Regions from separate parts of the Vibrio sp. 704 genome, predicted to be linked through region 1. Evidence: predicted binding sites of a transcription regulator. Region 1 holds the regulator's gene; the other holds the start of a gene.
The links. Region 1 encodes CRP, which controls carbon source genes, mostly activating them, when cyclic AMP is high. Its sites were predicted from a motif close to TGTGANNNNNNTCACA; they were not measured.

Region 1 (5,928 bases):
TGGCAAGACATTGCGCCGGAAACATTGGAAAACTTAATTCGTGAATTCGTCTTACGCGAAGGAACGGATTACGGAACCGTCGAGGTTTCTTTGCAAGACAAAATTGATCAAGTTAAAGCTCAATTGGAAAAAGGTGAAGCGGTTATCGTGTTCTCTGAGCTACACGAAACCGTCGATATTCAGCATAAAACAAAATTTTAGACCCTTCACATTTTACCGTATCCCACTCGATGACAAGGTATTGTTACGTGCTATAGTGGGATATCGACCGTGCAGTAGTAACTCTACTGCACATTACAGGTAAGTAATTTTCGACAAGGTTTGTCATGTCAGCGAAACACCCAATTATTGCGGTTACTGGTTCGTCCGGTGCCGGCACGACCACTACATCTGAAGCCTTCCGTAAAATGTTCAATATGATGAACGTTAAACCCGCATGGGTTGAAGGCGATAGCTTCCATCGCTTTACTCGCCCAGAAATGGACATCGAAATTCGCAAAGCCCGCGAGCAAGGTCGACACATTAGCTATTTTGGCCCACAAGCTAATGACTTCCCGGGATTAGAAGAGTTTTTCCGTAAGTTCGGGCATGATGGTACTGGCAGCGTGCGCCGTTATCTGCACACGTTTGACGAAGCGGTTCCCTACAATCAAATGCCAGGCACGTTTACACCGTGGCAAGACTTACCCGAAAACAGCGACGTGCTGTTTTATGAAGGGTTACATGGTGGCGTGGTCGATGGCGATGTTAATGTTGCTCAACATGTGGATTTCTTAATCGGCATGGTGCCGATTGTGAACTTAGAGTGGATACAAAAATTCGTACGTGACACTCGCGATCGCGGCCATTCGCGTGAAGCGGTAATGGACTCAATCGTGCGATCCATGGACGATTACCTCAACTATATCACTCCGCAGTTTTCTCGTACTCACATCAACTTCCAGCGCGTACCGACCGTTGATACTTCCAACCCACTTAATGCAAAAGGCATCCCTAGTTTGGATGAGAGTTTTGTAGTGATTCGCCTACGCGGTATCAAGAATGTCGACTTCCCATATCTGCTGGCCATGATTGATGGCTCATTCATGTCACGCCACAACACGATTGTCGTACCCGGCGGTAAGATGAGCTTTGCAATGGAGCTCATAGTTCGGCCTATCCTACAACAGCTCATCGAAACAGGGAAAATTGGCTAAAAACCTGCCTGCGAAGATGTTTACTTTTCATACCGTGATCATGTGCACAGTTTTGCTTACAAAATCTCAATCATGGCACGATTAAAATCAAGAAATCGTTTTCGAAAAAGGATACTATTTCTTACCGAAACACAAGAGAGCTTGCAGCATATAAAAAGTGCTCTTATTCTAGTAGGCCTAATTCAGGCTTAGCTAAAATATGGATAGCGCAAGCGTACCCTGCAGAGGAAGTGAGATATTATGGTTCTAGGTAAACCTCAAACCGACCCAACATTAGAGTGGTTTCTTTCACACTGTCATATTCATAAGTACCCTTCAAAGAGCACGCTAATTCACGCGGGCGAAAAGGCAGAAACTTTGTACTACATCGTTAAAGGTTCTGTTGCGGTTCTTATCAAAGACGAAGAAGGTAAGGAGATGATCCTTTCTTACCTAAACCAAGGAGACTTTATTGGTGAACTTGGTCTATTCGAGGAAGACCAAGAGCGCACAGCTTGGGTTCGTGCTAAATCTCCTTGTGAAGTTGCTGAAATTTCTTTCAAGAAGTTCCGTCAGCTTATCCAAGTAAACCCAGACATCCTAATGCGCCTTTCTGCGCAGATGGCTCGTCGTCTTCAAGTAACTAGCCAAAAAGTAGGTGACCTGGCGTTCCTAGACGTAACTGGTCGTATCGCTCAGACGCTTCTGAACCTTGCAAAACAACCAGACGCAATGACTCACCCAGACGGCATGCAAATCAAGATCACTCGTCAAGAAATCGGTCAAATTGTTGGCTGTTCTCGTGAGACAGTGGGTCGTATCTTGAAGATGCTAGAAGAGCAGAACCTAATCTCTGCTCACGGTAAAACCATCGTGGTTTACGGTACTCGTTAATCTCGAACTAGAGTGACACGAACAAAATTATAAAAGCCACCAATGGCAACATTGGTGGCTTTTTATTTACTCATGACCAAATGAGATAGGGTGCAGCGAACACTAATGAGTAAGCTTAACAGGTTAACCCTAAAACTTAGCCATTCGTACTTTCAAAGATTTTGTCAGCTGAAGCGGCCACGAAACCTGGGTACAAATCACCATTTTCCATCGGATAGCGCTTAGCAAATTCATAAAACCCGCCAGGGATAATTTCAGTGCCTTCGCTAAAACGAACCGCTACTTTATCTGCCATGGTCGATGACTGCTCTAGCAACACCTCAGGAGTGCCCTTCACTTCACCACCATTTTCATTAATGGTAAACCCAGCGGTACGCAGATGATCGTTTACCTGCTTCACTTCTTCATATTCATTGAGTTGGTTAACGCTCACCGTGAAGTGGTTTGCTCCGTAACCATGCGCCGCAAGCCAAGATGCGTACTCACTTTCTTTAGCCAACGTTTGGTAATCAGCAAAGCTTAAATCCCACAAGCGTCCACCATGTAAGAATGCGCTATCGTTCAGCTTGTCAGCATCGACTTGTGCCACCAAATTTTTCACAATCTCTTGTAGCTCAGGCGAGCACTCTTCAACTTTTAGCTCACTAATAAATACTTTAGGTTGCTTCGGATCTGGGTGCTCATAGTGCTTAGCAATCAGCTTTTTGCTTTCGAAAACGTAATCACCACACGCCTTGTAACCAATAGCTACAAATGGCTTAGCTAGAGTTTCAATACCAAGAGGCGCGATATTGAAGGTACGTAAAGCTATATGATCATTAATCAGAGGCTCATCTTCTTGAAGCAGCTGATGCACTTTAGCCGCCGAAGGGCAAAGACGTTGAATGTAATCTTGCCATAGCGATTCAAATAACACATCGGGCGTCATAACGACTCCTTGTTACGAGATGTAGAGTTTAAAGGTAAGCGGAAGTTGGCTGCTCGTTCACAACAAAAGTTGTCCAGAATAATGAACGAGCAACCATCAACCTGTGACGGTAAATGCCAGTCAGTCAACACGCTTTTCCGAGTCTTTGCTCACTTTTCGTGTTCTGCCAACGATCACTACAACCCATACCTAAATGATGCGCCGGCAAGGTGAGCCGCAATGCATAGTTGCGACTCTATTATTAAAACTTATAGCGCTACACCTGGACTCAATGTTGCAGGCAAGACAGTCTCTTGACCTTCCATTGATGCCATTGGGTACGCACAGTAATCTGCTGCGTAGTAAGCGCTTGGGCGCAAGTTACCCGACGCCCCCGGACCACCAAATGGCGCATCACCGCTTGCACCAGTGAGCTGGCGGTTACGGTTCACGATACCTGCACGAATGTGGTCAACGAAGTATTCCCATTCTTGGTCGTCGGTTGAAACCAAACCAGCAGATAAGCCAAAGCGCGTATCGTTTGCTAGCGCCACGGCTTTGTCTAATCCTTCGTAGCGCACCACTTGCAGAAGTGGGCCGAAGTACTCTTCATCTGGTAACTCAGCAATGTTCGTTACATCAATGATGCCTGGAGAAACAAACGCCGCCTCTCCTGCTTTCGCTTCAATCAAGCTTTCACCGCCAAGAGACTGTAGATTAGCTTGTGCATCAAGAATAAACTTGGCTGCCGCGACCGAAATTTGCGGTCCCATAAATGGCGCAGGTTCTGCAAATGGTTGGTCTACGCGAATATTGCGTGTCGCTTCAACGAGCTTGGTGATAAGCGCATCGCCTTTTTCACCCAATGGTACATACAAACGACGAGCACACGTACAACGCTGCCCAGCACTGATAAACGCTGACTGGATGATGGTATAAACCGTGGCATCCAAATCACCGTATTTATCAGAGATCACCATCGGGTTATTACCCCCCATTTCTAGTGCGAGCATCTTGCCCGGTTGACCAGCAAATTGACGGTGTAATACATGCCCCGTATTCGCGCTACCCGTAAACAGTACGCCATCAATGCCTTTAGCGTCAGCGAGGGCGATACCAGTTTCTTTCGCGCCTTGGACAAGGTTAATCACGCCTTTCGGCAGACCGGCTTCTTCCCATAGCTTCATTGCCAATTCACCCGTCCATGGCGTTTGCTCAGACGGTTTGAAGACTACCGTGTTACCAGCCAGTAGCGCAGGCACAATGTGACCATTTGGTAGGTGGCCTGGGAAGTTGTAAGGACCAAACACCGCCATCACGCCCAATGGGCGGTGGCGCAATACGATTTGGTTGCCTGCTGCTTCACGGCTCACCTCACCAGTGCGGTCATGATAAGCGCGAATCGAAATGGCAATTTTACCTGCCATGGCTGCTGCTTCAGTGCGCGTTTCCCAAATCGGCTTACCGGTTTCTTTGGCAATCACTTCGGCGATTTTTTCGCTGTTCTCTTTTACTTTCTCCGCAAAAGCCAACACGATTGCCTCACGCTCTGAAAATGGGCGCTTTTTCCAGTCAATAAACGCTTCACGCGCTGCAGATACCGCCTGGTTCACCTGCTCTGCCGTTGCACCTTTGCCTTGCCAGATCACTTCTTGGTTGTACGGCGACAGAGACGTAAATGCTTCACCCTGACCTTGTACCCATTCACCTGCAATCCAATGTGTCATTGTTTCTATCCTTAAATTCTGTCGTCTGTTACTGCGGAAGAAGGCGAACGAAATCCCCTTCTTCAACCGAAAGTGCATCCGCAACGTCTGGTGCGATCATTACGCTCTGTGTCTCTGCGTCATACGCCGCCTTAGTGACTGTCGCACGGAAGTTCTCGAAAGATGAATTACACATCAAGAAGTCTTGTGTGCTGGAATGTTCAGAGATTTTGACTTGCGCGCGGAATGAATGACGTACCGACTCAATATTACGCAGATCACACTCAACCGTTGGGCCACCATCGAAGATGTCGACGTAGCCTCGGTTGGTAAAACCTTCACGCTCAAGCAGCTTCAGCGCTGGACGCGTGTTGTCATGTACTTGACCAATCACGGCTTGCGCTTCTGGGCTGAGCAGGTTGATGTAAATAGGCAGTTTCGGCATCAAGTCGGCGATAAAGCCTTTCTTGCCGATACCTGTCAGGTAATCTGCAAGCGTGAAATCGATAGAGAAGAAATGCTCTTGAAGCCATTGCCAGAATGGTGAATTACCCTCGTCGTCTGAAACGCCACGCATCTCCGCAAAGATCGTTTCAGAGAAGCGCTCTGGGTGCTCTGCCATCATTAGGAAACGACACTTCGACATTAGACGACCATTCAGACCTTGGCGGAATTTCTCACGCAAGAACAAGGTACAAATTTCGCTGTTACCCGTGTAGTTATTACCAAAAGTAAGCAGTTTAACGACGTTGTTAACGCCAAGCTTTGGCGACGAGTGCACGACTTTACTAATGTGATATGAGTAAAATGGGACATCCCAGCCGATAGATGCTTCGATTCCGGTGGTACCCGCAACCTCACCCGTTTCAGAGTCAAAGCCAACCATCAGGTAGCCTTCATCGCCTGGTTCTGCCACATCTGGCTTACCAAAGCTGTACTCTGAATGTTTGATTCGATTGGTTAACAGTTCTTCGTTAACCGGTAGAGATGTAAATCCGTGACCAGACTCCACCGCACAAGTGTGCAGTGCGTCGTAATCCGACATCGCGATAGGGCGAACTACTAGCATCAATACTCCCTCCAGATGCAAGAAGATCCTAACTATATTGTAGGAACAATTCCCCCATCAGAGATCCTTGACGGGGGTGTCTGCGTTGACGTTTAAACTGATATCGCGCTTAAACTAAAGTCGCGATCGCTTTATCCAGTTTCGCCAAGCCTTCTTCAATTTCTTGTTGTGTGATAA
Region 2 (5,928 bases), on a different contig from region 1:
ATTAGGCATCGGTCAGCTGAAATGGGAAATTGAAGATTACGCTTTCCGCTACCAACAACCGGAAACTTACAAACAAATTGCCAAACAGCTTTCTGAGCGACGCATTGTTCGTGAACAGTACATCAAAGACTTTGTTGAAGACCTCACGCACGAAATGGAAGTGTCGGGCATCAATGCCGAAGTGAGTGGTCGACCTAAGCACATCTACAGCATTTGGCGAAAAATGCAGAAAAAGAGTTTGGCCTTTGATGAGCTGTTTGATGTGCGAGCAGTGCGTATCATCGCAGACAAACTGCAAGATTGTTACGCGGCTTTAGGCGTAGTTCACACCAAATACAAGCACCTACCGAGCGAGTTTGATGACTACGTTGCTAACCCTAAACCAAACGGTTATCAATCGATCCATACAGTAATTCTAGGGCCAGAAGGCAAAACCATCGAGATCCAGATTCGTACCAAGCAAATGCATGAAGAGTCGGAACTGGGGGTTGCAGCGCACTGGAAATATAAAGAAGGGGCAAGCAGCCGAAGCGGTTATGATGAGAAGATCACGTGGCTGCGTAAGCTATTGGATTGGCAAGAAGAAATGTCTGACTCTGGCGAAATGCTCGATGAGCTGCGTAGCCAAGTCTTTGATGACCGTGTTTATGCCTTTACACCACGTGGTGATGTTGTCGATTTGCCAATGGGGGCAACGCCGCTAGATTTTGCCTATCACATTCACTCCGAAGTGGGACACCGTTGTATCGGTGCCAAAGTCGGAGGTCGTATTGTGCCGTTCACGCATAAATTACATATGGGTGACCAAGTCGAGATTATCACTCAGAAAGAACCTAACCCATCACGTGACTGGTTAAACCCATCATTAGGCTTCGTTCATTCTGGTCGTGCGCGTGCCAAAATTAACGCCTGGTTCCGAAAACAAAGCCGTGAGAAGAACCTTGAAGCAGGTCGTGAAATCCTTGAGCATGAGTTAGCCAAAATTGGCGCAACGTTAAAAGATGCAGAGCATTACGCCCTCAAGCGGTTTAACGTCAAAACACCAGATGAATTGTATGTTGGTGTAGGTAGCGGTGATTTGCGTATCAACCAAATAATTAACCATATCAACGCGTTAGTTAACAAGCCAACGGCAGAGGAAGAAGATCAGCAAGCACTGGAAAAACTGCAAGAAGCTGAGCATAAATCACCCGCGCAAAGCCGACCGAAAAAAGACGCAGTTGTAGTAGAAGGCGTCGATAACCTAATGACACATCTAGCACGTTGCTGTCAGCCAATTCCAGGTGACGATATCTCTGGTTACATAACGCAAGGTCGTGGGATTTCAGTACACCGTAGTGACTGTGAACAGCTAGAAGAACTGCGCCATCATGCGCCAGAGCGCATCATCGATACAGTCTGGGGCAGCGGCTTTGTGGGGTCATACATCCTCACCGTGCGTGTTGAAGCGATGGAGCGAGGTGGTCTACTCAAAGACATTACGACACTGTTCGCCAACGAAAAGATCAAAGTGACCAGTATGAAGAACCGAGTCGACTACAGACGTCAACTTGCCATCATGGACTTTGACCTAGAAGTCACCAATATTGAGGTGCTTTCGCGGGTTTCGAAACGTGTGGAACAGATCAAGGATGTCATGACGGTGAAACGCCTCGGCTAAAACTCTCGTCATAGTTATCGTTGTAGCGTTGTTGACTGCACGCACTCGCTCCATCACATGGTGAACCATGCTCAGGAGTCTCGTTTGTTTGTCGCCTAGCTACAACTTCAACTATTTACAGAGTTACACTTGCGTCATATTTGGCTTTTTATCTGCGTTAGCTGCACTTATTCCGACGTGCCGGCTCAGGGGCATCACATAGTAGGCTATGCTCAGGAGTCGCGAAAACTTGTTGCCTTGTCAAAGTAACAATTACTTAGTGAAAGCTGCTGAGAAAATATAATGTAGAAGGTGAGTGGTTTTGGCTGCTCACCTTTTTCTTTAATAGAAAGGTTTAAAGGAACAAAAAATGAGTCATCCAATTGAACAGTTAGAACAAATCATGGCGAAGCTGCGTGACCCCGAAAACGGTTGCCCTTGGGACTTAAAACAAACCTTTGACACCATCGTTCCGCATACAATAGAAGAAACCTACGAGGTGGTGGACGCGATTCAAAATCGAGATTGGCCCAATCTAAAAGAAGAGCTAGGGGATTTGTTGTTTCAGGTGATTTTTTACAGTCAGCTAGCGAAAGAGCAAGAGCTGTTCGACTTTTCGGATGTCGTCGAAACCGTGAACGAAAAACTGACTCGTCGCCACCCGCATGTTTTTTCAGATGTTGAGTTTGAATCTGACGAGGAAATTAACGCGAACTGGGAAGCGGAAAAAGCAAAAGAAAAAGCCCTAGTAGGCAAAGCGGAAGAAAGTATCCTAGACTCAATACCAAACTCTTTACCGGCACTTTCTCGTGCTACAAAAATTCAGAAAAAATGTGCAAAATTTGGGTTTGATTGGGATTCACTTGGCCCGGTTGTCGATAAAGTACGAGAAGAAATTGACGAAGTCATGGAAGAGGTACTGCAAGTTCAGCCCGATGAAGAGAAAGTTGAGTTGGAACTCGGTGATTTGCTATTTGCGACTGTCAATTTGGCTCGCCACCTTGATAAAAACCCAGAAGTCGCGCTAGGAAAAGCAAACGTAAAGTTTGCGCGACGTTTTAAACAAGTTGAAGGCAAGGTCCAGCAGTCAGGCAAAGTACTTACAGATTGTTCTTTATCAGAACTTGACCATTTTTGGGATGAAGTAAAACAAGAAGAATCGAGGCAGAGGTAAACTGGCAGAATACATAATATAAGGTCAGCTTGTTTGGTTACACGAAACGGACTTTGGGTTGTCTTTGCTCACTTTGATTTGAAGCAAAAAATAAAAAATTACGGTGTGATAGATTTCACGTTGTGGCGGTAAGGAGCTTCTGGTATATTTATCTCCCGTCCAGAAGCACTCCATTTCCCTCATTCAACCAATTTCAGGTTAAACATGACGACAAATTACATTTTTGTTACTGGCGGGGTTGTATCCTCTCTAGGTAAAGGTATTGCAGCAGCATCTCTTGCGGCTATTCTAGAAGCTCGTGGTCTTAAAGTGACTATGATGAAGCTTGACCCTTACATCAACGTTGACCCGGGCACAATGAGCCCTACTCAGCACGGTGAAGTGTTCGTTACAGAAGATGGCGCAGAGACTGACCTTGACCTTGGTCACTACGAGCGTTTCATCCGTACCAAGATGACCAAGCGTAACAACTTCACTGCAGGTCGTGTTTATGCCGACGTACTTCGTAAAGAACGTCGTGGTGACTACCTAGGCGCAACTATTCAAGTTATCCCTCATATCACTAACGCAATCAAAGATCGCGTTATTGCAGGTTCTGAAGGCCATGATGTGGCTATCGTTGAAGTTGGCGGTACTGTTGGTGATATCGAATCACTACCATTTATGGAAGCGATTCGTCAGCTAGCTGTTGAGCTAGGCCGTGAGCGCGCAATGTTCATGCACCTAACACTTGTTCCTTACCTAGCGGCAGCGGGCGAAGTGAAAACTAAGCCGACGCAACACTCTGTAAAAGAACTTCTATCTATCGGTATTCAGCCAGACATCCTAGTTTGCCGTAGCGATCGCGTTATTCCTGCGAATGAGCGTAAAAAAATCGCACTGTTCTGTAATGTTCCAGAAAAAGCAGTAATTTCAATGAAGGATGTAGACTCTATCTACAAGATCCCTCAGTTGATTAAATCTCAAGGGCTAGATGACCTTGTGTGTGCTCGCTTTGGTATTACTGCTCCTGAAGCAGACCTTTCTGAATGGGAACAGGTTATCTACGAAGAAGCAAATCCTACTGGTGAAGTAACCATCGGTATGGTTGGTAAATACATTGAATTACCAGATGCATACAAATCTGTGAACGAAGCGCTTAAACACGCTGGCTTGAAAAACCGCCTAAGCGTCACAATTAAGTATGTAGACTCACAAGATATCGAAACAAAAGGCGTTGAACTTCTAGAAGGTTTGGACGCAATCCTAGTACCAGGTGGCTTCGGCGATCGTGGTATTGAAGGCAAGATCCGTGCGGCTCAATATGCACGTGAAAATAACGTGCCTTACCTAGGTATTTGTTTGGGTATGCAAGTTGCACTAATCGAATACGCGCGTAACGTTGCGGGTATGGAAGGTGCACATTCAACAGAATTTAACAAAGAGACTAAGTACCCTGTGGTAGGTTTGATCACAGAGTGGGTAGACGAATCAGGTAGCGTAGAAGAGCGTACTGAAAAGTCTGACCTAGGCGGTACGATGCGTCTTGGTTCACAGCTGTGTCACCTAGAGAAAGGGACTAAAGCTCGTGAACTGTACGGTAGCGCGACGATCCATGAACGTCACCGTCACCGTTACGAAGTGAATAACGTGCTTCGTCCGCAAATCGAAAAAGCAGGCCTAAAAGTATCAGGTCTATCTGCGGACAAGAAGTTAGTGGAAATGATTGAGAACCCAGCTCACCCATGGTTTGTAGCGGCTCAGTTCCACCCAGAATTCACCTCGACTCCTCGCGATGGACATCCATTGTTTGCAGGTTTTGTTAAGGCTGCGGGCCAAAACGCACGCGGCGAATTCGAGAAGTAAAAGGATACGGGCGGCGGCGAAGGTTGTGCTGCTGCCCTTTAAGATTGACATTTATATTTGAAACGAGAGGAAACATTAATGTCTAAGATCGTTAAAGTTCTAGGTCGTGAAATCATCGACTCACGTGGTAACCCAACTGTAGAAGCTGAAGTACACCTAGAAGGCGGTTTCGTAGGTATGGCGGCAGCTCCATCTGGCGCATCTACTGGTTCTCGCGAAGCTCTTGAGCTACGTGACGGTGACAAAGCACGTTTCCTAGGTAAAGGTGTTCTTAAAGCAGTTGAAGCTGTAAACGGCCCAATCGCTGAAGCTCTAGTTGGCAAAGACGCTAAAGACCAAGCTGCAATCGACGCAGTAATGATCGAACTAGACGGCACTGAAAACAAATCTAAATTCGGTGCTAACGCTATCCTAGCTGTTTCTCTAGCAAACGCTAAAGCTGCTGCTGCTGCGAAAGGCATGCCTCTATACGAGCACATCGCTGAGCTAAACGGCACTGCAGGTCAGTTCTCTATGCCTCTACCAATGATGAACATCATCAACGGTGGTGAGCACGCAGACAACAACGTTGACATCCAAGAGTTCATGATCCAACCAGTTGGCGCTAAGACTCTTAAAGAAGGTCTACGTATCGGTGCAGAAGTATTCCACAACCTAGCTAAAGTTCTTAAGTCTAAAGGCTACAGCACTGCAGTTGGTGATGAAGGTGGTTTCGCTCCTAACCTTAAATCTAACGCTGAAGCTCTAGAAGTTATCGCAGAAGCTGTTGCAGCTGCTGGTTACGAACTAGGTAAAGACGTTACTCTAGCTATGGACTGTGCTGCATCTGAGTTCTTCGACAAAGAAGCTGGCATCTACAACATGAAAGGCGAAGGTAAAACTTTCACTTCTGAAGAGTTCAACCACTACCTAGCTGAGCTAGCTAACCAATTCCCAATCGTTTCTATCGAAGACGGTCTAGACGAGTCTGATTGGGATGGCTTCAAGCACCAAACTGAACTACTAGGTGACAAGCTTCAACTAGTAGGTGACGATCTATTCGTTACTAACACTAAGATCCTTGCTGAAGGTATCGAGAAAGGCGTAGCTAACTCTATCCTTATCAAGTTCAACCAAATCGGTTCTCTAACTGAGACTCTAGCTGCAATCAAGATGGCTAAAGACGCAGGTTACACAGCAGTAATCTCTCACCGTTCTGGCGAAACTGAAGATGCAACTATCGCTGACCTAGCGGTAGGTACAGCAGCAGGTCAAATCAAAACTGGTTCTA

Region 2: R7R24_RS13140 (CTP synthase) is a predicted target of CRP. The motif match lies at 2,918-2,933, and genes of this name have one in related genera.

What each region holds. Positions count from the first base shown of each region.
Region 1 is NZ_JAWOUH010000029.1:27,261-33,188, reverse strand. Features, by position in the region: gene R7R24_RS22915 (YheU family protein) at 1-201, shown strand, start outside; gene R7R24_RS22910 (phosphoribulokinase) at 327-1,196, shown strand; gene crp (cAMP-activated global transcriptional regulator CRP) at 1,437-2,069, shown strand; gene R7R24_RS22900 (DUF1338 domain-containing protein) at 2,206-2,997, opposite strand; gene astD (succinylglutamate-semialdehyde dehydrogenase) at 3,246-4,703, opposite strand; gene astA (arginine N-succinyltransferase) at 4,732-5,751, opposite strand; gene R7R24_RS22885 (aspartate aminotransferase family protein) at 5,861-5,928, opposite strand, start outside.
Region 2 is NZ_JAWOUH010000008.1:59,952-65,879, forward strand. Features, by position in the region: gene relA (GTP diphosphokinase) at 1-1,660, shown strand, start outside; gene mazG (nucleoside triphosphate pyrophosphohydrolase) at 2,010-2,813, shown strand; gene R7R24_RS13140 (CTP synthase) at 3,018-4,658, shown strand; gene eno (phosphopyruvate hydratase) at 4,737-5,928, shown strand, end outside.